DNA from 2 places in the Collinsella sp. AF36-3AT genome. Region 1 is predicted to be linked to the other one. Evidence: riboswitches for the same ligand, from Rfam matches in the RefSeq annotation. Region 1 holds a riboswitch; the other holds the start of a gene.
The links. Region 1 has a riboswitch for thiamine pyrophosphate ahead of thiC (phosphomethylpyrimidine synthase ThiC). Riboswitches for the same ligand answer to the same signal wherever they lie in the genome.
Positions count from the first base shown of each region.

Region 2: it holds a riboswitch for thiamine pyrophosphate, as region 1 does, so the genes downstream of both, thiM (hydroxyethylthiazole kinase) here and thiC (phosphomethylpyrimidine synthase ThiC) in region 1, are expected to answer to the same signal.

Region 1 covers NZ_QROZ01000003.1:43,008-54,149, forward strand. The annotation lists gene thiD (bifunctional hydroxymethylpyrimidine kinase/phosphomethylpyrimidine kinase) at 1-737, opposite strand, end outside; gene thiC (phosphomethylpyrimidine synthase ThiC) at 920-2,254, opposite strand; TPP riboswitch at 2,247-2,362, opposite strand; gene DW003_RS04035 (hypothetical protein) at 2,426-2,941, shown strand; gene DW003_RS04040 (YaaA family protein) at 2,965-3,774, opposite strand; gene DW003_RS04045 (aminopeptidase) at 3,902-5,299, opposite strand; gene polA (DNA polymerase I) at 5,466-8,216, shown strand; gene DW003_RS04055 (Cof-type HAD-IIB family hydrolase) at 8,560-9,387, opposite strand; gene DW003_RS04060 (argininosuccinate synthase) at 9,942-11,142, shown strand, end outside.
Region 2 covers NZ_QROZ01000008.1:95,352-106,493, forward strand. The annotation lists gene DW003_RS07890 (LysR family transcriptional regulator) at 60-956, opposite strand; gene DW003_RS07895 (HAD-IIB family hydrolase) at 967-1,875, opposite strand; TPP riboswitch at 2,053-2,163, shown strand; gene thiM (hydroxyethylthiazole kinase) at 2,215-3,054, shown strand; gene DW003_RS07905 (thiamine-binding protein) at 3,058-3,399, shown strand; gene DW003_RS07910 (thiamine phosphate synthase) at 3,396-4,091, shown strand; gene DW003_RS07915 (patatin family protein) at 4,316-5,185, opposite strand; gene DW003_RS07920 (EAL domain-containing protein) at 5,353-5,610, shown strand; gene DW003_RS07925 (diguanylate cyclase domain-containing protein) at 5,738-7,267, shown strand; gene DW003_RS07930 (hypothetical protein) at 7,554-7,874, opposite strand; gene DW003_RS07935 (flavodoxin family protein) at 8,258-8,881, shown strand; gene DW003_RS07940 (arsenate reductase family protein) at 8,897-9,238, shown strand; gene DW003_RS07945 (GTP-binding protein) at 9,325-10,455, shown strand; gene DW003_RS07950 (tRNA (cytidine(34)-2'-O)-methyltransferase) at 10,551-11,142, shown strand, end outside.

The sequences.
Region 1 (11,142 bases):
ACGGCATCGGCAAGATCCATGCCCTGGGCCAGCGCGCAGGCGATGGCGGACGAGAGCGTGCAGCCGGTGCCATGCGTGTTGCCGGTCTCGATGCGCTTGTGGCGGAACCACGTGGTGAGTGGATCTCCCAGATGGTTGCCCTCGTCATCGAGTGGCGCGGGCTCTGCTAGCACATCGTTGGCCTCGTTGACGAAATGCCCGCCCTTAACGAGGGACGCGCATCCAAAGCGGCGGGTGAGAAGCATGGCGGCATTTTGCTGCGTGCGCTCGGAATCGACTTCGTAATCGAGCAGGGCCATGGCCTCGGGAATATTGGGCGTGATGACCGTTGCCAACGGGAACAGGCGGCGGGTGAGCGCCTCGGCGGCATCTTCGGCAATCAGCCGTGCGCCCGAGGTGGCTACCATGACGGGGTCGACTACCACGTTTGTCGCGTTCCAAGCGCTCAGGCGGTCGGCGATAACATCGATAATTTCGGCAGAGGAAACCATGCCAATCTTGACGGCGTTGGGGCGGATATCGTCAAAAACGGCATCGATCTGCGCCGCGACAATATTCGGGGAGATGTTCTGCACGGCGGTGACGCCCAGGGTGTTCTGTGCGGTGATGGCGGTGATGGCCGTCTCGGCATACAGGCGGTGCGCCGTGATGGTCTTGATGTCGGCCTGAATGCCGGCGCCGCCGCTGGAATCGGATCCCGCGATGGACAGGACGGCAGGTACCTTACTACGATCCATGTTCGCTCCCTTGTTCGGTCGGAATCAAATGGGTCTATAAGCCAGCATTATAAAGATGCCCGGGCCGGCTGTATGCCGATCCCGGGCGGGCGGTGCAATCTTTACGCAAATGCAAGCAAATGTTCACACGTCAACAATTGACAGGCACCAACTCGCCGCCAGAAGCGGCCGCGGCGACAGGGCTAGTCCTCCATGCCGAGGTCGATCGTGGTGCCCTCGAAGATCTTGTTGACGGTGCGGACGGCGCACATCTTGCCACACATGGTGCAAGTGCCCTCGGTGGCGGCGGGGGACTCCTCGTAGCGCTTCTTACCCGTAACCGGGTCGAGCGCGCACTTCCACATGGCGTCCCAGTCGAGCTTGCGGCGTGCCTGGCCCATCTTGTCGTCCATGTCGCGGGCGTGGGGCACCTTTTTGGCGATGTCGGCGGCGTGTGCGGCGATCTTGGTGGCCATGAGGCCGTCGAGCACATCCTGGGCGTTAGGCAGGCATAGGTGCTCTGCCGGTGTCACGTAGCACAGGAAGTCGGCACCGGAGCTGGCGGAGATGGCGCCGCCGATGGCAGCGGTGATGTGGTCGTAACCTACGCCGATATCGGTCACCAGCGGCCCGAGCACATAGAACGGGGCGTTGTGGCACAGGCGCTTCTGTAGCTTCATGTTGGCGGCGATCTCGTCGAGCGCCATGTGACCCGGGCCCTCGACCATGACCTGGACGCCGGCGGCCCAAGCGCGCTTGCACAGCTTGCCCAGCTCGATCATCTCAGCGGTCTCGGTGGCGTCGTTGGAATCGTAGAGGCAGCCCGGGCGGCAGGAGTCGCCGAGCGAAATCGTCACGTCGTACTCGTGGCAAATCTCGAGCAACTCGTCGTAGAACTCATAGAACGGGTTCTCGTTACCGGTGACCTCCATCCAGCCAAACAGCAGTGAGCCGCCGCGGCTCACGATGTTCATCAGGCGGCCGGTCTCCTTAAAGGTCTTGGTGACCGACTTGTTGATGCCGCAGTGGATGGTCATAAAGTCCACGCCGTCCTCGGCATGCGCGCGCACGACCTCGAACAGGTCGTCCTTGGTCAGCTTGACCAGTGGCTTTTCCATGTAGCCGATGGCGTCGTACATGGGGACGGTGCCCACCATGAGCGGCGTCTCGTCGATGAGCTGCTGGCGGAACTGGCGTGTCTTGCCCGAGTTGGAGAGGTCCATGATGGCGTCGGCGCCAAAGTCCTCGGCAATCTTGACCTTCTTCCATTCCTCGGCGGCATCGGCCTTGTCGCCCGAGATGCCCAAGTTCACATTGACCTTGGTGGACAGGCCCTCACCGACGCCAAAGGCGCGCATGCCCTTTTTGATGTGCACGATGTTGGCGGGAATGGCGATGCGGCCGTCTGCCACGCGCTCGCGGATGTACTCGGGGTCGCGATGCTCGCGCTCGGCAACCTCCTTCATCTGCGGCGTGATCTGCCCGGCGCGGGCGAAGTCGATTTGCGTGACGAGCTTGGGCTCGGTCTGTGTGCTCATTGGCACGGCTCCCTTCGTTGGCATTACCCATATCAGGTTTGCGGGTCAGGGCGGGCGCGCCCAGTCTCAGCCTGCCGTCTTGTCCTGCAAGCTCCCCGTTTATGTGGTGGGCTCAAGTATAGCCTGAATGGGTACGATTGACGCGATGAGCATGCCCATGGGGAGGCGAACATGGAAGACAAGCATCTATATCGAGAGACGCAATGGGATGTATCGGCCGAGGAGGGCCGTGCCCATCATGGACTGGTCGCAATTGGTTTTGCGATCCTTGTCGTGATGGTGGTTGCCTGTTGTATCTGGACGTTTGGTGGTCGCGGCGGCGCTTCCTGGGAGTTTGAGGCCGACGATGCCCTGCCGATCATGACGGTGAAGGTCACTGGCGGTAATACGGTGGTCGCGCCGGGCGACTATTGGTATCCGTGCGATGGATTTGTCCAGCTGCAGCTGAGTGGTGGGTCCATTCCAGGTGAAGAAATCGAACGCGTGACGTTTGACGCGGCGCTCAAAACGCTCACGGTGAAGCTCAAAGATCAAGGAGATGTGCCCACGACCATGGATATCGCCCTGACGGAATGGCGTCTGGAACCTCCGTCGGGCGTTACGGTATCCGACGTAGAGCACATTAGGATTACCTACCAAGATGGCTCGACGAGCGAGATTGCAAAGGCCGATGGCTTGGCGGAGTAATGGGGTGTTTGGAAACGGCGGGCCTATTGTGCCTGCGCGTTCATGAAAACCAGGGTGTTTTTGTCTGAAAGCTCGGGGATGTGCCGATAGCCGATGTTGAATGCGGTAAGTTCACTTTCATCCTCGAGCTTGTTTTCCGCCATCCACCGCACCATGGAGCCGCGCGCCTTTTTGCTGGCGGTCGACCGTTGGATGGGCTTGCCGTTGCGGATACCCTCGCCAAAGAGGCATGTGACGGCCGTGGCGTCGCCCGCGAGGTGGGGCAGAACGGCTTTGGCATACTCTACGCTGGCGAGGTTGACGATTGTGGTGTTTGAACCTGCCGGGGCGATAGCCCGCGCGAGCTTGTCGCCCCAAAACGCGTAGAGGTCTCGGGTATCGTCGACGGCAAGCTTTGCGCCCATCTCCAGCCGATACGGTTCAACGGCATGAAAGGGGCGTACGCATCCGTAAAGGCCCGAGAGGATCCATAGATGGTCTTGCAGCCATGCGAGCTGCGCGGAATCCATCACCTCGGGCGACATGCTCTGGTACTGAATGCCGTGATAGGACATGATGGCAGGGGAGATGCGGCGCGCGATACCGGAATCGGCAAGATCGTCGTTTCCCAAGATGGGCTCGAACTCATGCAAAATGTCGAGACAAAGGGCCAGCAGCTTGTCGCTGACGTTCCACAGAGCTCGTAGGCCGCTGTCGCCTTCGGTTCGTTCGATGTCCAAGAGCGCATGGTGCAGCTGGGCGGTCTCGCGCGCAAAGGGCGGAATCCCCTGAACTTCAAAAGCATCTTGGGCCGCGCGCATCTGCTTGGCGGGCGAAATGATGATCTGCAGCATGGACTCTCCTCTGCTAAAAAGGAAGTTGCGGTGGAATACGGTCTGTTTTGGCCGTTTATGGGCCAGTTTAGTCCGTATTTCACCGCAAGTTATGAAGGGCTGGCTGGGCTCGTTTTACGAGGGTTGGTTAGGCGCGCTCGATGAAGGCCTTGTAGCCGCGGTAGGCCTCGTAGATATCGGCCTTGTTGGCGACCTCCCACAGGGCGTGCATGGACAGGACGGCAACGCCGGAGTCGATGACGTTCATGCCGTACTTGGCCATGATGTAGGCGATGGTGCCGCCGCCACCTGCGTTGACGCGGCCGAGCTCGCAGGTCTGGAAGTCAACGCCCGCCTCGTCCATGATGTCGCGGATGAGGGCCACATACTCGGCATCTGCGTCGTTGGAACCGCCCTTGCCGCGGCTGCCCGTGTACTTGTTGAAGCACAGGCCGCGACCCATGAAGGCTGCGTTCTTGGTTTCGAACTTGCCGGCGTAGCCCGGGTCGAAGCCGGCGGACACGTCGGAGGAGAGCATGCGGCTGTGGGCGAGTGCACGGCGCAGGGCCAGCGGGCTATCCTCGCCGGCGAGCGTCATGATCTCGGCGACGGTGTTCTCGAAGAAGCGGCTCGTCATGCCGGTGGCACCCACGGAGCCGATCTCCTCCTTGTCGACGATGAGCGTGATGCTCGTGCGCTCGACGTCTGCCACATTGATCTGGGCGAGCATGGACGGATAGGCGCAGACGCGGTCGTCGTGGCCATAGCCCAGAATCATGGAGCGGTCGAGGCCCATGTCGCGGGCCGGGCCGGCGGGCACGACCTCGATCTCGGCGGAGAGGAAGTCCTCCTCCTCGACATCGTACTGCTCCTTGAGGATATCCAGGAACATCTGCTTGACGGGCTCCTTGGGAGCGTCTTTGTCGTCCTCGTCAAACTTGACGGGGCGGCCGCCCACGATCACGTCGAGGATCTCGGCGTCGACGGCGTCCTTGGCGGGCTTGGCCATCTGCTCGCTCGAGAGGTGGATCAGCAGGTCGGAGATGGTAAAGACCGGATCGTCGGCCTTGTCGCCGATGTTGATGTCGACGGTGGTGCCGTCCTTTTTGCAGATGACGCCTACGAGCGCGAGCGGGGAAGCGACCCAGTGGTAGCTCTTGACGCCGCCGTAGTAGTGCGTGTCGAGGTAGGCCATGTCGCCGGCCTCGAAGGCGGGATTCTGCTTAAGGTCCAGGCGCGGCGAGTCCACGTGGGCGCCCAGGATGTTAAAGCCCTGCTCGAGCGGGGCGGTGCCCAGGTTGACGAGCATAAGGTCCTTGCCGTGGTTGGCGGCGTACACCTTGTCGCCTGCCTTGAGCTCGCGGCCTTCGGCGATCACGGTCTCCAGGTCGACGTATCCCGCCTCCTCGGCCATCTTGATGCCGGTCTTGACGCACAGGCGCTCGGTCTTGTTCTCGCTCAAAAACTGCTTATAGCCGCGGCAAAGCTCCTCGAGCTCCTCGACTTGCTGTGGCGTGTACTTTTTCCATGCGCAGGGACGCTCCATGACGCAGGCTCCTTTCGGATCGATCGTGCTGGTTGATGTACCGTGAGCCATCGTATCACGCGCGGGCTCACGGTGGCGGGGGAGCTTGATGTGCGGTGGCCGCGGGGCAGGGAGCGTGTAAACTGGTGTGAGCAAACCGTGCCCAGCCTAAAGCGAGGTATTCAATATGTCTGACAAGCGCCGCACTTTTGCCGTTATCGACGGCAACTCGCTCATGCACCGCGCCTTCCACGCCGTGCCGCCGACCATGAACGCGCCGGACGGTCGCCCCACCAACGCGATCTTTGGCTTTCTGAACATGTTTCTTAAGATGATCGATGCCTTTAACCCCGACGGTGTGGTCGTGGCGTTTGACAAGGGCAAACCGCGCGTGCGCATGGAGATGCTGCCGCAGTATAAGGCGCAACGCCCGCCCATGGACCCCGACTTGCACGCGCAGTTCCCCATGATTAAGGAGCTGCTCGCCGCGCTCAACGTGCCGATTTTGCAGTCCGAGGGCTGGGAAGGCGACGATATCCTGGGCACCATGGCGCGCCTGGGCGAGGAGGCCGGCTGCGACATGCTGCTGGTGACCGGCGACCGCGACATGTATCAGCTCGTGACCGAGCACGTCAACGTGGTCTCGACCCGCAAAGGCCTGTCCGACGTGGCGATTATGACGCCCGAGAGCGTGGACGACCTGTATCACGGCATTACACCGGCGCTCGTGCCCGATTTTTACGGCCTGAAGGGCGATACGTCCGACAACATTCCCGGCGTGCCGGGCATCGGCCCCAAAAAGGCGAGCGCGCTCATCGCGCAGTACGGCAGCCTGGACGAGGTTATCGCGCATGCCGACGAGGTCAAGGGCAAGATGGGCGAGAACCTGCGTGCACATATCGACGATGCGCTGCTGAGCCGCAAGGTTGCAACCATTCGCACCGATGCGCCTGTCGAGCTTGACTTTGACGCAACGTCCTTCCCGGCGTTTTCTGCCGACGAGGTGTCCGCGGCGCTGGGCACGCTCGGCATCACGGCCATGCAGAACCGTTTCCTCTCGCTGATTGGCGGCGAGGGTGGGGCTGCGGCCGCTGCCAGCGCGTTTGAGATGCCTGCCGTTTCGCGTGCCGCCGCCGGCGATGCCGAGGCGCTTGCCGCCGCTGCCGCCGAGATCGCTCGCGCGATTGATGCCGGCGAGTGGGTCGCCGCCGTGGTGGACGACGACAAGGAGGAGGGCGCGCTTTTTGGCCTAACGCGTACGCTGTGGCTGGCGACGTCCAAGGGGCTGTTTGCGCTCGAGGAGGGCGACGGCGCATCGCCTGCCGTGGTCGATGGCTTCAACGTTGCTCACGGCGTGATCGCTGGCGTGCTCGCGCGCCTGTTTATGGAGGGCCGTGTGGCGAGCCCGGATATGAAGGCGCTGCTGCATGAGCTTTCGCCCATTGATTCTTCTGAGCCCGAGCTCATGGATCCGCTGGCCGTCGATTCCACGCGCATCTTCGATACCGTGGTCGCCGCCTACCTGCTGGATTCCGACCGCTCCGAGTTTGATGAGGCGTATCTGGCTGATACCTATCTGCAGATGGCGCTGCCTGCGGCGCGCGGCGCGGAGGGTGCCGGCGAGCACGCTCCTGTTCCCGCTGCCCGCACTGCGGCCCTGACGCTGACGCTCGTGGCGCCGCTGCGCGACCGCATGGCCCGTGAGAACGCTGCCAACGTGTTCGATGGCATCGAGATGCCGCTCGTGCCGGTGCTTGCCAAGATGGAGCGCGCGGGCATGCTCGTGGATCCCGACCGCCTGCGTAATCTGTCCGAGGGCCTGGCGACCCAGATCACCGAGGTCGAGCGCAGCATTCGCGACCTAGCGGGTGACGAGACCTTTAATATTGGCAGTCCCATGCAGCTGTCGCATGTGCTCTTTGATGTGATGGGGCTTCCGACCAAGGGCCTCAAGAAGACTAAGCGCGGCTACTATTCGACCAACGCCAAGGTGTTGAGCGACCTTGCCCGCGACCACGAAATCGTGCGTCTGATCTTGGACTGGCGTGAGAAGTCTAAGATCAAGTCCACCTATCTGGATACGCTGGGCCCGCTGCGCCGTGGTGACGGTCGCGTGCACACCACGTACAACCAGACCATCACGGCAACGGGGCGTCTGTCCTCGAGCGACCCGAACCTGCAGAACATCCCGACGCGCTCGGAGCTGGGCCGTACCGTCAAGACGGCGTTTTCGGCAGGCGAGGGAAGCGTCTTTTTGGCGGTGGACTACTCGCAGATAGAGCTGCGTCTGCTGGCACATCTCTCGGGTGACGAGCACTTGGTGCGCGCCTTTAACGAGGGCGAGGACTTCCATGCCGAGACGGCGGCGCGCGTATTTGGTGTGCCGGTGTCCGAGGTAACGCCCGACCTGCGCAGTCGCGCCAAGGCCGTGAACTTTGGCATCGTGTACGGTCAGCAGGCCTACGGCCTGTCGCAGTCGCTGCATATCTCGATGGCCGAGGCGCGCGACATGATTGACCGCTACTACGAGGCCTACCCGGGCGTGCGTACGTTCCTCGACAACGTGGTGGCGCGCGCCAAGCAGACGGGCTACGCCGAGACCATGTATGGCCGCCGTCGCCATATTCCGGAGCTCAAGGCCAAAAACCCGCAACTCCGTGGCTTTGGTGAGCGCACGGCCATGAACCACCCCATGCAGGGAACCGCCGCCGACATCATCAAGATCGCCATGGCCCGCGTAAGCCGTCGCCTGGAAGAAGAGGGTTTTGCCGCTCACATGATCTTGCAGGTGCACGACGAACTGGACTTTGAGTGCCCAGTGGATGAGGTCGAGGCGCTCACCGCGATGGTCCGCGACGTCATGGAACACGTAGTAGACCTCCGCGTACCGTTGATCGCCGAAGCCAGCACCGGCATAACCTGGGCCGACGCGAAATAGGAAAGCACTCGGTAAGGCAAGCTCGCCCAAGACGCAAGCCCCCACATACTTAAGATTTGGGACAAACACTACTGATTAATTTGTCCCACAGTAACCAAAACAGAGGGGAGCCCCTTCCAACAAGGAGCTCCCCTCTGCTCAAATCATTTCAGCTAAGTATCTAGACACTCAAGACGCCATCCTGGCGGCAGGAAAGTAAACCTAGGGCCTGGCCGGGCGGCACGGGTTAACTTTTCGTAGATTCCGCACGCAAAGAAAGCCACTTAATGTGGCTTTCGTCTTGCGCAGGACCTGACCGAGCGAAAAGTTATCCCGTGCCGCCCGGCCAGGCCCGATGGGACGGCTACCGAGCCGCCAAGATGGCGTCGATGAGCGTCAGTACGCCCCCGTCGTTGTTGCTCGGAATGCGCCACTTGGCGTGCGCGTTCATGTGCTCCTCGGCATTGTCCACGATAAAGCTGTGCCCGACGCGCTCGAGCATGGGGATGTCGTTGTAGGTGTCGCCCACGGCGGCAGCATCGGCAATATCGATGCCCAGGTGCTCGCACAGGTGAGCGACGCCGGCGCCCTTGTCGACGCCCAGGTTCATAAAGTCGATCCACTCGCGCCCGGCGTTGGTGACGTAGAGCTTGTCCGAGAACTCGGGGCTATAGGTCTCGCGGAAAGCGGGCTCGGCGTCGTAGCCGGGGAAGAAGACCGATATCTTGTTGGACTCGAAATCAATGCCCTCAAAGCTGTCGACGTAGTTGATTGTGTTGTAGTAGACGCTGATCTCGTCGTGGTATTGATGGTCGCGGGCAAGCACGTAGAACTCGTCGAAGCAGCACAGGACGGGGACAGCGCGAGGATCCTCCGAGGCACGGCTCAAGACCTGCTGATACAGCTCCACGTCAATATTGCTCTTATAGATATAGCTGCCGCGATAGATCACGCACGCTCCGTTGTCGGGACAAAAGGCGAGGCGGTTCTTAATGCCCTCGAACATTTCCTCGAGCTTGGGGGCGGGACGTCCGCTGGCGGGGCAGAATACGATGCCTGCGTCGGCGAGCTTGTCCAGGCGCTCATCAAGACCCTGGGGCAGCACACGCTCGTCGGTCAGCAGCGTCTTGTCCATATCGACGGCGAGAAGCTTAATGTTGCCGATGTTGGCGTCCGATTCGTAAGTTTGCATAAAAATGCGCCTTTCGTTTCGAAATTGTTTCAGACGTTATAATCATCAACCAGTAACCGAGCGTATTGTCGCAGGAACGGGGCGTATTTGCACCACGCTTCACAAAGTAATGAAAAAAAATTTCAGAAATTTGAATTTGTCGCTTGCGCAGCGTGCACTTTATCGTAATATAGCGAACATCGAAAACGGAGACGGCAAAAGAGCCGTTTACCGAGGAAAAGGTACCGTTTGCGATATTTGAATTGCGCCCGGCGATACGTGAAAGGAGAGGCAGATGCAGTTCGTAAAGATCATCACCACTGCAGACAATGCCATCCGACGTCAGCGCGCAATTTCCCGACGACGATAACAATCGTCTCTGTCCGCATGGGGCGCAATGCCTCAACAGAGTCATTTTGAGGTCGTTGGGTTTAAGCACGACATAGCCGCATGTTTCTAGGGCATGCCTGTGATGCATTCTGCTGAATAACCTGATATTGCACGGTTTTTGACCTCAAGGTGACTTGCAACTGACCGATGTTCTAACTAGCTACCAAGGGCGAAAGGAAACAGCCATGAGCAAGGAAAAAGTCGTTCTCGCATATTCCGGTGGTCTTGATACATCCGTATGTGTTAAGTGGCTCCAGGACGAGAAGAATCTCGATGTCGTTTGTGTCTGCGGCAACGTGGGCCAGGAAGAGACCGGACTGGATGCCAAGAAGCAGAAGGCGCTCGACCTGGGCGTTCTCGATTGCCAGGTGCTCGACCTGCGCGACGAGTTCTCCGATGAGTTCCTGACCAAAGCCATCGCAGCAAACTCCATGTACGAGAACAAGTACCCGCTGCTCTCCGCCCTGTCTCGCCCGCTGCTTGCCAAGAAGCTTGTTGAGGTCGCCCACGAGTTTGGCGCGACCTACGTCGCCCACGGCTGCACCGGCAAGGGTAACGACCAGGTTCGTTTTGAGGCCGCCGTCAAGGCCCTCGACCCTGAGCTCAAGGTTATCGCCCCGGTTCGCGAGTGGGACCTGAAGTGCCGTCCCGACGAGGTCGCCTATGCCCACGCCCACAACGTGCCGGTTCCCGAGGGCGCCAACGACAACCCCTACTCCATCGACGACAACCTGTGGGGTCGTGCCATTGAGTGCGGTCACCTGGAGGATCCCTGGAACGAGCCGCTCGACGACGCTTGGGTTATGACCAAGAACCCCGAGGACACGCCGGACACCCCGACCTACACCGAGATTGAGTTTGAGGCCGGCAAGCCCGTCGCCGTCGACGGCAAGAAGATGAAGCTCTCCGAGATCGTCATCGCCCTCAACAAGATCTCCGGCGACAATGGCTTTGGCCGCCTCGATCTGGTCGAGGATCGCCTGGTGGGCCTTAAGAGCCGCGAGTGCTACGAGGTTCCCGGAGCCCTGACGCTTATCACCGCCCACAAGGCGCTCGAGGACATCTGCGTCGAGGGCGACCTGCTCAAGACCAAGATCAAGCTCGAGCAGGATTGGGCCACCGCCGTGTACAACGGCCAGTGGTACAGCCCGCTCAAAAACGCTCTCGATGCCTTTATGGCCGATACCCAGAAGTTCGTGACCGGCACTGTCCGTCTGAAGTTCTTTAAGGGCAACTGCCATGTCGTCGGCCGCAAGAGCCCCTTCAGCCTCTACGACTACGGTCTGGCTACCTACGACCGCGACACCACGTTTGACGAGAAGGCCAGCGCCGGCTTTATCGAGATCGATACGCTGTCGCTCAAGACGTGGGCAAAGGTCCAGGGCC
Region 2 (11,142 bases), on a different contig from region 1:
GCTTCCTATATCAGTCTGGACTGTCATAAAGAGACTTGAACCGTGCGGAGCACAGCAGCCTAGATATGCTGACGAATCGCGTCGATATAGGCCCGACCGTAGCGCGTGAGCGTCGTGTTCTTGCGCGTGATGATGCCAATCTCCATGTACTCGTCCACGTCGAGCGGAATCGAGATAATGCCGGGGCCGTTGAGCTCGTGGCTGATCACGCCCGAGCATACCGTGTAGCCGTTGAGGCCCATGGCCAAATTGAACAACGTCGCACGGTCGCGCACGCGGATATTTTTGCGACGCTCGAACGTCGAGGTCAGCTCCTCGGAATAGTAAAACGAGTTGTAGCTGCCCTGCTCGTAGGACAGGAACGGGTAGTCTTCCAGATCCTCGAGCGTCACGCTGGAGCGGCCCGCCAGCGGATGGTCGGCGCAGACGAAGACATGCGGCGTGGCGCAGAAGAGCCCTTCGAACACGAGCTCGTTGGCGGCAAGCATGCGCTCGATGACCTCGCGATTGTGCTCCGACAGATACAGGATGCCCAGCTCGCTTTTCATGTGCGCGACATCCTCGATAATCTCGTGGGTCTGCTCCTCGCGCAGGGTAAAGTCGTAGCGCGCGGCATCGAACTCGCGGATCACATCGACAAACGCATTAACGGCAAAGGAATAATGCTGGCAGCTCACACTAAAGTGCGGCACCTGCTCGGACGTGCCTTTGTACTTGCCCTCGAGCAGGTCGGCCTGGTCGAGTACCTGGCGCGCATAGCCCAAGAAGGTCTCGCCCTCCTCGGACACAATGACGCCCTTGTTGGTGCGCTCAAAGATGTGCACACCCATCTCGTTTTCGAGATCGCGGATCGACGCGGTAATCGAAGGCTGCGACACAAAGAGCCGGCGCGAGGCCTCGGTGATGCTGCCGCATTCGGCAACTTTGACGACATACCTGAGCTGCTGAAGCTTCATAGCTTTCTCCCTAGACGTTCGTGACGTCGAAACCCGTCGCATCCATCTGACGCATAAACGGCGGCATCTCCCCCGTCGCGGCACAGGCGGCAATCTGATGCAGAGCCCCGGCGACCGCATCGTCTGCCGCAGCGCCAATATGCCAGCGCGCGGCAGCCGTGACGGCCTCGTTGGCATTGGCGACTGCAACGGAGTTGGGAACGGCATCGATCATGGGCAAATCGTTATCGGAATCGCCAAATACGGCCACCTCATCGGGCGTCAGACCCAAAGCGCGCGCCAGCTCCAGCGCAGCGCAGCCCTTGTCCCAACCGGCCGGAAGGATGTCAAACAGGCGCACACGGTTGTTGGGAAACACAAGCGAGAGTTCCGGCACCTCAGCGGCAACGCGCTCGCGCAGCTCCGCGAGCTCCTCACGTGAACGGGCACTCCAGATATTCGCCTTGAACACCGGTGCATCATCGACAACAGGACGGCACGGAGCCTCTTCGCCTTTGAGCCACGCATTGCCGCCCGACTCCATAGCGCGACGCACACGCTCGGGATTGCTCGTCACGCAGTAGGCATCGTTGCCCCAAAAGTCATCGCCCAGGCTGTAGACTTTTAGAAATGTATCGTTGGTCTCTTGCTCCAGATAGTCGGCCAAACGCATCAGGGCATCGTTGTCGGTCGCGCGCGAAGCGACCGCCTGACCGTCGACAAACATGACCTGGCCGTTGCAGAACGCGCCGGTCGAAAAGCACTCGGAACGATTTTTGAACATCCAGCCCATCGCGGACGGCTGGCGACCCGAAACCGGGCCAAAGTGCAGACCCGCCGCCTGCATGGCATGAATGCCCTCGATGGCATAGTCGCTGGCGCCGTCATGCCCGGCTGGAATCAGCGTATCGTCCATATCGGTCAGCACAAGTTTGATCATAAGGTCCCCTCGGTCATTCTTAATCCCATCCATTGTAACGACCCGCCAATAAGGGACTGCCAATAAGGGACAGGTTTATTTTGGCAGGTTTTATCTGGGAAAATGCGACGCCCCAGTTGCCACCTACCAAAATAAACCTGTCCCTTATTGGCAGGTGCGTTAGTATAGGGAACAACAGATTCGATGCGGGAGTGCCGGCGGTGCAAACCACAAGGCTGAGAGGGCATGGGGCCCAATCCTTTGAACCTGTCAGTTAATGCTGGCGTAGGGAGCATGCCGCCTTTACAGGGGCGCTGTCTATGCACAGCGCCCCTTTTCTATGCCAAGGAGGCATGTGCAGTGATTGATTCGGAACAGCTTAAGCAGCATATGGTCAAGGCCGTGGAGAAGATTCGCGCCACCAATCCGATGGCGGGCTCCATCACCAACACGGTGACGATTGACTTTGTCGCCAACGCACAGCTCGCCGTGGGCGGATCGGCCGCCATGGTCTATCTGCCCGACGAGGGCGAGGCACTCGTTGCCGGCGGCGGCGCCATCTATCTCAACATGGGAACGCTCTTCCCCATCTACGAGCAGACGATTCCCCGCGCGGCCAAGGCGGCACACGACGCCGGCAAGCCCTGGGTGCTCGATCCGGTGGGCCTGGGCATCGGTAGCCTGCGCACCCAGCTGGTCAACGAACTCAAACAGTACAAGCCCGCCATCGTGCGCGGCAATGCCTCCGAGATTATCGCGCTCGCCGGCCTGTGGGGCCTCGAGGGCGAGGCGGCCGATCTGAGCCGCGTACGCGGCGTCGATACCACCGACACGGTCGACGCCGCCCGCGATGCCGCCGTGGCGCTCGCCCGCTACACCGGCGGCGCCGTGGTCGTCTCGGGCGAAGTCGACCTGATTACCGACGGCACGACCGTGGCCAAGTCCCACGGCGGCAGCCCGCTCATGTCCAAGATCACCGGCTGCGGCTGCTCGCAGGGCGGCGTGCTGGCCGTGTACGCCTGCGCCGCCGACCCGTTTACGGCAGCCGTCTGCGGCACCGCCGTCTACAACGTTGCCGGCACGCGTGCTGCCGCCGTTGCCGATGCCCCGGCAAGCTTTAAGGTCGCCTTTATCGACGAGCTCTACCGCGCAACCGCCCAAGACATCGCCGATAACCGACTCGAGCTCGAGGAGGCATAAGCCATGTCCGAGTCCGTAACCAATGCCGGCATGAACACACTCGTCGCCGTGGCCATCGCCCCGTGCGGCACCGGCGACGAGCTGTCCGCCGAGGTCGCCGAGGTCGTGCGCGTCATTCGCGAGAGCGGCCTCCCCAACCGCACCACCTCGATGTTCACCGAGATCGAGGGCGACTGGGACGAGGTCATGCAGGTCGTGCGAGACGCGACCTTTGTGTTGGCGAGCAAGGGCATCCGCACCGAAGTCGTGCTCAAAGCCGATATTCGACCCGGATTTACCGACACCATGACCGGCAAACTTGAGCGCATGGAAGCGCAGATCAAGAAGCAGGAGGAAGCACGATGAGTATCCGCGACAACCTTGATATCTCGGCCTATCTGGTACTCGGCCCCGAAAACACGCTGGGACGTCCCGTGGGCGATGTGGTGGCCCAGGCGCTCGACGCAGGCTTTACCTGCATCCAGGTGCGCTCCAAGGTGGCAAGCGCCCGCGAGATCATCGCGCTGACCGGCGACGCCGCGCAGGCAATCGCACAGGCCGGCAAGACCGGTCAGGTCGCCCTGTTAATCGATGACCGCCTTGACTGCGTGCTTGCCGCGCGCGAGCAGGGCATCGCTGTCGACGGCGTGCACGTGGGCCAGAGTGATATTCCCGTCGAAGTCTGCCGCAAACTTTTGGGCCCCGATGCCATCGTGGGCCTTTCGGCCCGCTGCGAGGAGATGCTCGAGTACGTCAAAACCGCCGACATGAGCCTGGTCGACTATCTTGGCATCGGCCCGCTCCACGAGACCGAGACCAAGCGCGACTGCGGACGCGCGGCCGACGGCTCTATCATTACCAAGAGCTTTGAGGACCTGGCCGCACTCCACGCAGCAGGCCCCGTGCCCATCGTGGTGGGCGGCGGCGTCAAGACGGCCGACCTGCCGCAGCTCAAGGCCACCGGCGTCGACGGCTTTTTCGTGGTGAGCGCCGTCTGCAGTGCCGACGACCCCCACGCCGCGGCCAAGGAGCTCGTCGACACCTGGCAGCAGGCATAGACATAAGCCGAGCAGCTGATTCGCAGCCTCATATCTTCAAGAGCGGAAAGCGCATCCCAGAATGGACGTCCAAACTGGGATGCGCTTTCCGTATAGAGAGCCAGTGGGAAACTGTATCCCAGTCTGAACGCATATTCCGGGATGAACTTTCCGCCACGGGCCTCTCGCGGAAACCGCATCCCATTCCAAACGCCCATTCCGGGATGCGCTTTCCGCTGCAGCCTCTACCCCGCCAGATACGCTTCCAACGCCGGCAAAGTCGCCTCCGCATCGCGACGGCCGATCTGATAGATGCGCTCGAGCTCATCAGGCTCGCGGCACAGCGACGGCACCTTTACCGATTCACTCGGCCGCACCACAAAGACCTCGCCAGCGGCCTCGCGACGCGCCAGGTCATCGAGCGTGGCATTGTAGACCTCATGCCGATGCTCAAGCGCTGCGACAAACTCCGGGTAGTGACGGAACACACGCCGCAACATGGGCATTACGCTGTTGGGCTGCTTTACAAAGCCCGCCGGTTGCGTCAGCACCACCACGTTGCGGTCATAGCCCTGCGCAAACAGCCATGCGCTGGGAATAGAATCAGCCACGCCACCATCCAAATACTTACGCCCCTCAATGGCGACAGGACGCGTTGCCACGGGAATCGCCGACGAGGCGCGGATCCACTCGATATCGCGCTCGTCGCCATAGGGCAGATCATGGTAGACCGCCTCGCCCGTCTCGATATCGGTACACACGCACGTAAACCGCATGGAGCAGGCACGATATGTCTCCAAATCGATGGGATCGCGCTCGATGGGCACCTCGTGATAGGCAAAATCGGCATTGAACATATCGCCGGTCCGCAGCCAGCTTGCTACACCCGCATAGCGCTTGTCGGCACAATAGGCCTTGTTATAGCGAATGGCGCGGCCGATCTGGCGCGATTTAAAATTGTAGCCAAACGCCGCGCCCGCCGAGACACCCACCATATGGTCGCAGGTCAAACCGTGCTCCATCCAAACGTCGAGCACGCCCGCCGTATACATACCGCGGTAGCCGCCTCCCTCGAGCGCGAGCCCCACCGTGCGCGTCGTATCCGGCTGTGCCATGCGACCATCTCCGTTCCTGCGTTTAAAACCGGGACAAGTATACCCGTCAACATATAGCGTCTCAGTCGCATTTTTATCGAACATCGCATCGTCGCGCTACCGCTTGTCGAATAATAGCCGCCCACAGTATGTGCACCCATATCCCCGCTCTCGAGGAAAGCGGCTTTATGGTGACGCTCGACAAGCACATTTGGCAGATTGCGCCCACCGACCGCGATCAAGGCCGCAGTACGCAAATCATTTCATCGATGCTCGAAATGGCGCAGTCGCTCCATCTGCCCGTCGAGGTCGAAGGCGTCGAGACAAATGAGCAGGCGAACATGCTACGACAAATGGGCGCCCGCTACGCTCAGGGCTTCCTCTACTACCGCCCCATGCCGGCGAAGGATTTTGAGGCATTGCTCGATGGTGGCAATAACAACTGATACGCTCGCGTGCAAAACGCCACCGCCGAAGGAAGCATTTGTCCCCATTGGCTAACTTATATCCCCAATTCAAACCGAATTGGGGATATAATACAAACCGTTGTTCTGCCCAAGGAGGTTATCCATCATGAACGAGTCGTACCGCATGGGCGAGCAATCGATTATTGCCTATCTTCAGCGACTTGCGAATGGCATCTCGACCGCCGAACTCGATGTTGCCGCACTGCCTGCTGAGCTACGCGCCGTTGGTGAGCAACTGCAAAAGACGCATGCCATCCTGCAACAAGAGCGCCAGCTGCTTGAACGCAACGCCTATATCGATCCGCTCACCAACTTGGGCAACCGCAACGGATTCGACCGTCACGTCGAGCAACTCTGGCGCAAAGGCGACCCCTTCACCTGCGCCTATATTGACATCGACCATCTCAAGCATTGCAATGATAGGTTTGGCCACGCCGAAGGCAATCGCTATATTCTGAGCATCTGCCGCACGTTCTCCGAAACCATGGAGCACGATGAGATGCTGTTCCGTATCGGTGGAGACGAGTTTGTGCTCATCTCGCTCTCCGCAAACGAGACTGAACTCGAGCAGCGCTTGGAGCAGGTACGTACCGGGCTGATCGAGGCGAGCTCAGGCGGCAAGGCGCCCATGATCGGCAGCTTTAGCTTTGGCTGCTCGCGCGTCGACCCGCTTGCCGGCGACACGCGTCGCCAGATGACGATGGATGCCGATCGCAAAATGTATCGCTACAAGCTCATGCACCGCGTGCAGCAACCGAAAGACAATGACGCGCCGCAACGCCCAATCGTCGATCAGCTTCCTTGCAACGACCGGGTGTTCCAAGCGATCTCCATGAGCTCCGAGACGCGCTATCCGTTCATCCTTAACCTCGATACGGGCGAATCACAATGGTCGGTTAACGCCGTGCGCGATTTTGACCTGCCCTCCCAGCACCCTTTTAACTCACTCGACATGTGGCTCGCCCGCGTCCACCCCGAGGACCGCGACAACGTACGCGCCGAGCTCGACATGGTGATAAACGGCATGTGGCACTTCCACTACATGCAGTACCGCGTTATGGATGCTACCGGAGCGTACGCGCTTTGCGACTGCACGGGCTACCGCTTGGACGGCACCGATACCGAGCCTAACATGTACGTGGGCATTATCATCAACCGCAGCCTGGCGGATACGACTGACTCGGTAACGGGCCTGGGCGATGTCCACGCCCTGGTCAGCGCCATTGGCGAAATGCGCCGCGTGGCGCGCGAGGCAGGCTTTATTGCCATTAAGGTTGACGATATCGCCGAGGTCAACGCCCGCTTTGGCTTTGATGCGGGCGACCGCGTGCTCGCCGAAAGCGCAGCGTGCCTCATGGATTGTTCGCGCGGCAAGGGTCGCCTGTTCCGCTCGACGGGGCCAACGTTCGTGGCACTCTTCGATGAGCTCGGCCCCGAGGCAATCGACGAGATCGCAAGCGACATCGAACGGTTCCTGGGTTCTCCCGTGCTCATCGGCTCGCTTGAATATCAGCCGCCCATTCGCGTGGCCACGCTCCATCTGGACGCTGTCGATCGACAGCCCGTTTCCATTTTGAACGAGCTCAAAGCGTTGCTTAAAGAGGCAGTACAGGTACCGGGCACCAAGCTGGACTAGCGTCGTGGGGCGCATGATGGTTATTTTCCGATCTCAGGCGAACACATTGAGCAAATAGGTCGTACCCACAGTTAGCCGAACACCCCTGCAGTCCCTCCCGGGGCCCGGGGGCACCGTTTTCGATACTCTTGGTTTCCTTTACCCGATGCAAATAAGTGCTCAACAACATAAAACCTATCCCCCGCCACGGATATGCCGTCGAGTAAATCTGTTAAGCCAACCCTATCAACTTCTTTTGACAATTGGCTGTATTGGTCCATTTTGTCGTCCATCCCGCTTCCGCTGTCTATCGCCTCATAAACACAAACCTAACGAGCCGCACGAACGACAAAGAGGCCAAGCTGAACAGAAGTAGAACCAAAACTTCAAAAACACTGGTATTCCAATCGCGTACCCAGCCCTCTACCGCCCACAAGAAAAACAGCAGCCCCATCCATAACGTCACAGAAGAAATCAACTTTGCGTAAGGGCGTATATCAATCCCGCTCTCCCTTTTTGTGACATCATATCCAGCAATTGAGCTGAGCCATCTTCCTCTTCTGTATTGGATTGAAAGAAGAATCAGGGCAATCGAAGTTATCAAACAGACAGCATCCTCTGTTTCCATAGAACTTCCTTTGCTTTCCGTCCTAGCTGCGCGTTCACAATCGAATCAAACCAAGTGTGAATTACTCGATAGCAACCGCCCTAGTATAAATCATAGCCTCCGCAGCAGCCCGCCTTCCAAGATCTCAAAGCTCGCCATCGAGGGCGACCTTGATTCTCATTTTCATTGCAACAGCCTCAGGACTCAGCGAGGGCGACCCGCCCAGACCCCTTACAATCTGCTCGCACGAGGCCCCGCACTCCAACATCCTCTGGACCGTATCCCGCACGTACCTGGTGGGCGAGCCTGCCGTGGGCCCTCGGGGCCGGCATCGCGCCCCACGCCATCCGCCCGCTCATGCGATAATCCTCTGCATAAGTCATCGACAGCAGAGGGAGTTTGTGATGAAGGTTCTTTTAGTCAACGGTAGCCCCAAGGCAAACGGCAACACCGCTCGCGCGCTTGCCGAAGTCGCCGAGCAATTGCATGCCGAGGGTATCGATACCGAGGTGTTCCAGCTGGGCGCCAAGCCCATTCGCGACTGCATTGGCTGTGGTCAGTGCGGCAAGCTCGATTGCCGCTGCACCTTTGACGACGACGTGGTCAACGAGCTCATTTCCACCGCCGAGCAGGCAGACGGCTTTGTCTTTGGCTCGCCCGTCTATTACGCGCACCCCAGCGGCCGCATCCTCTCGGCCCTCGACCGTGCGTTTTATGCTGGCAGCAAGGCCTTTGCGCACAAGCCGGGCGCCTCTGTCGCCGTTGCCCGCCGCGGCGGCACGTCGACCACGTTCGATGTACTCAACAAGTACTTCACCATCAACCAGATGCCCGTGGTCGCCTCCACCTACTGGAACAACGTCTTTGGCGCTGCGCCGGGCGAGGCTGCCCAGGATGCCGAGGGTCTGGCCACCATGCGAAACATCGGCAAAAACATGGCCTGGCTCCTGCGTTGCATCGAGGCAGGCAAGGCTGCCGGCATCGAAGCCCCCGAGGCCGATCGCGAGCGCACCAACTTCATTCGTTAGAACGGGAGCCGATAAGTGAACGTGCAAATTTTTGGGACCAAAAAGTCCTTCGATACCAAGAAGGCTCAGCGCTTTTTTAAGGAGCGCCGCATTAAGGTGCAGTTTATCGACCTTAAGGAAAAGGAGATGAGCAAGGGCGAGCTCACGAGCGTGATGCAGGCGGTCGGCGGCATCGACAAGCTGCTCAACCCCAAAGCCAAGGACGAGGAGACGCTCGCGCTCATCCAGCACCTCACCCCTAGCCAGCGCTTCGATAAACTGCTCGAGAATCAGCAGGTTCTAGCCGAGCCCATCGTGCGCAACGGCAAAAAGGCCACCGTCGGTTATTGCCCCGATGTGTGGGGAGCCTGGGAGTAGCCTGTGTTATTTGCCGGCGCGTGGGTATAAGAGCAGGCGTTTGGCATAAGATTTAACTGTAAGCCATGTCTAACAAAGGAGGGCACATGCCCAACAAACCCGTGAAGATCATCATGCTTACCGGATACCTCGGTGCCGGCAAGACCACGCTGCTCAACCACATCCTCGCTAACGACGGCGGCATCCGCGCCGCCGTGATCGTCAACGATATCGGCGAGATCAACGTCGACGCCAGCCTCATCGCCGACGGCGGCCTTTCCGAGACCGACGACCTCATCCCGCTCACCAACGGCTGCATCTGCTGCACGCTTTCGGACGACCTTGCTAACCAGCTGCAGGGCATCGCCGATTCGGGCGACTTCGACTACATCATCATCGAGGCTTCGGGCATTTGCGAGCCTATCCCCATCGCCTACACCATCTCGAGCTTCTGCGACGAGGCCAAGGTGGGCGGCGAGCCCAAGCTCGCGCTCGACAACATCGTGGCCGTGGTCGATTGCGCCCGCATGTACGACGAGTTCAACGGCGGTCGCGACCTGCTGGCCGAGGATATCGACGAGGACGACATCGAAAGCCTGCTCATCCAGCAGATCGAGTTCTGCTCCACGCTGATCCTCAACAAGACCGATACCGTGACGCCCGAGCAGATCGCCGAGCTCAAGGCCATCGTGCGCAGCCTGCAGAAGGACGCCGTGATTGTCGAGGCCCAAAACGGTGAGGTTCCCATGGAGGAGCTGCTCGACACCGACCGCTTCGACTTTATGCGCGCCTACAACTCCGCCGCCTGGATCGAGGCCATGGAGCATCCCGAGGAGCACGACGACCCCGAGGTGCTCGAGTACGACATCGAGACCTTTGTGTACTCGCGCCGCAAGCCGTTTGACCTGCAGAAGTTCACCAATTTTGTTGAGCAGGAGTGGCCCGACGAGGTCATCCGCGTCAAGGGTCCGCTGTGGCAGACCGGCGATCCGGACATGTGCTACATGTTTGAGCAGGCCGGCCACCAGATGCGCCTGATGGAGAACGGCCTGTTTGTCGATTCGGCGCCCGAGGGCGAGAAGCAGAAGATCATCGACGAGAACCCCGAGATCATGCAGATTTGGGACGACGAGACGGGCGACCGCATGACGAGCCTGTGCATCATCGGCCGTCACATGGACAAGGATGCGCTCATCGCCTCCCTCGATGCCTGCCTGACCGACTGGCACCGCGCCTAGGTTTATCCAAGCGGGCATTTTTCCGCCTATGTAACCGCCAAACCACCACGAAGGTGCTCTTCGTGGTGGTTTTTCGTTCTGAGCCAAGGAGATTCATGTTCAACATTGTGCTGTATGCGCCCGAGATTCCGGCCAATACGGGCAATATCGGCCGTACCTGCGTGGTCACCGGCGCCCGCCTGCATCTGGTGGAGCCGCTGGGCTTCTCGCTCGACGACAAAACGGTACGTCGCGCCGGCCTGGGCTACTGGCAAAACTTGGACGTGACGACCTATGCCGGCTGGGAGGATTTCCTTGCACGCAACGGTCTCTCCCCTGCCGACGAGCGCCTACATCTGCTGACCAAAAAGGCACGCCGCACCTATGCGCAGAGTACCTACCACGACGGCGACTACTTGGTCTTTGGCAGCGAGAGCTCGGGCATTCCCGAGCCACTGCTCGCCGCGGCGCCCGAGCGCTGCGAGCGCATCCCTATGCTGCGCGATTGCGACTCGCTCGATAACGCCGAGGCTTGGGAAGCCCACGAGGAATCGCTCGGACATACCGAGGACAGCCACGAGGCTATCCTTCAACAGGACATCTGCGGCAACTTCGTCAACCCGGACGACTACCGCATCAGCGCCCTCAACCTCTCCAACAGCGCCGCCATCGTCCTCTACGAAGCCCTGCGCCAAACAGGCTTTCCGG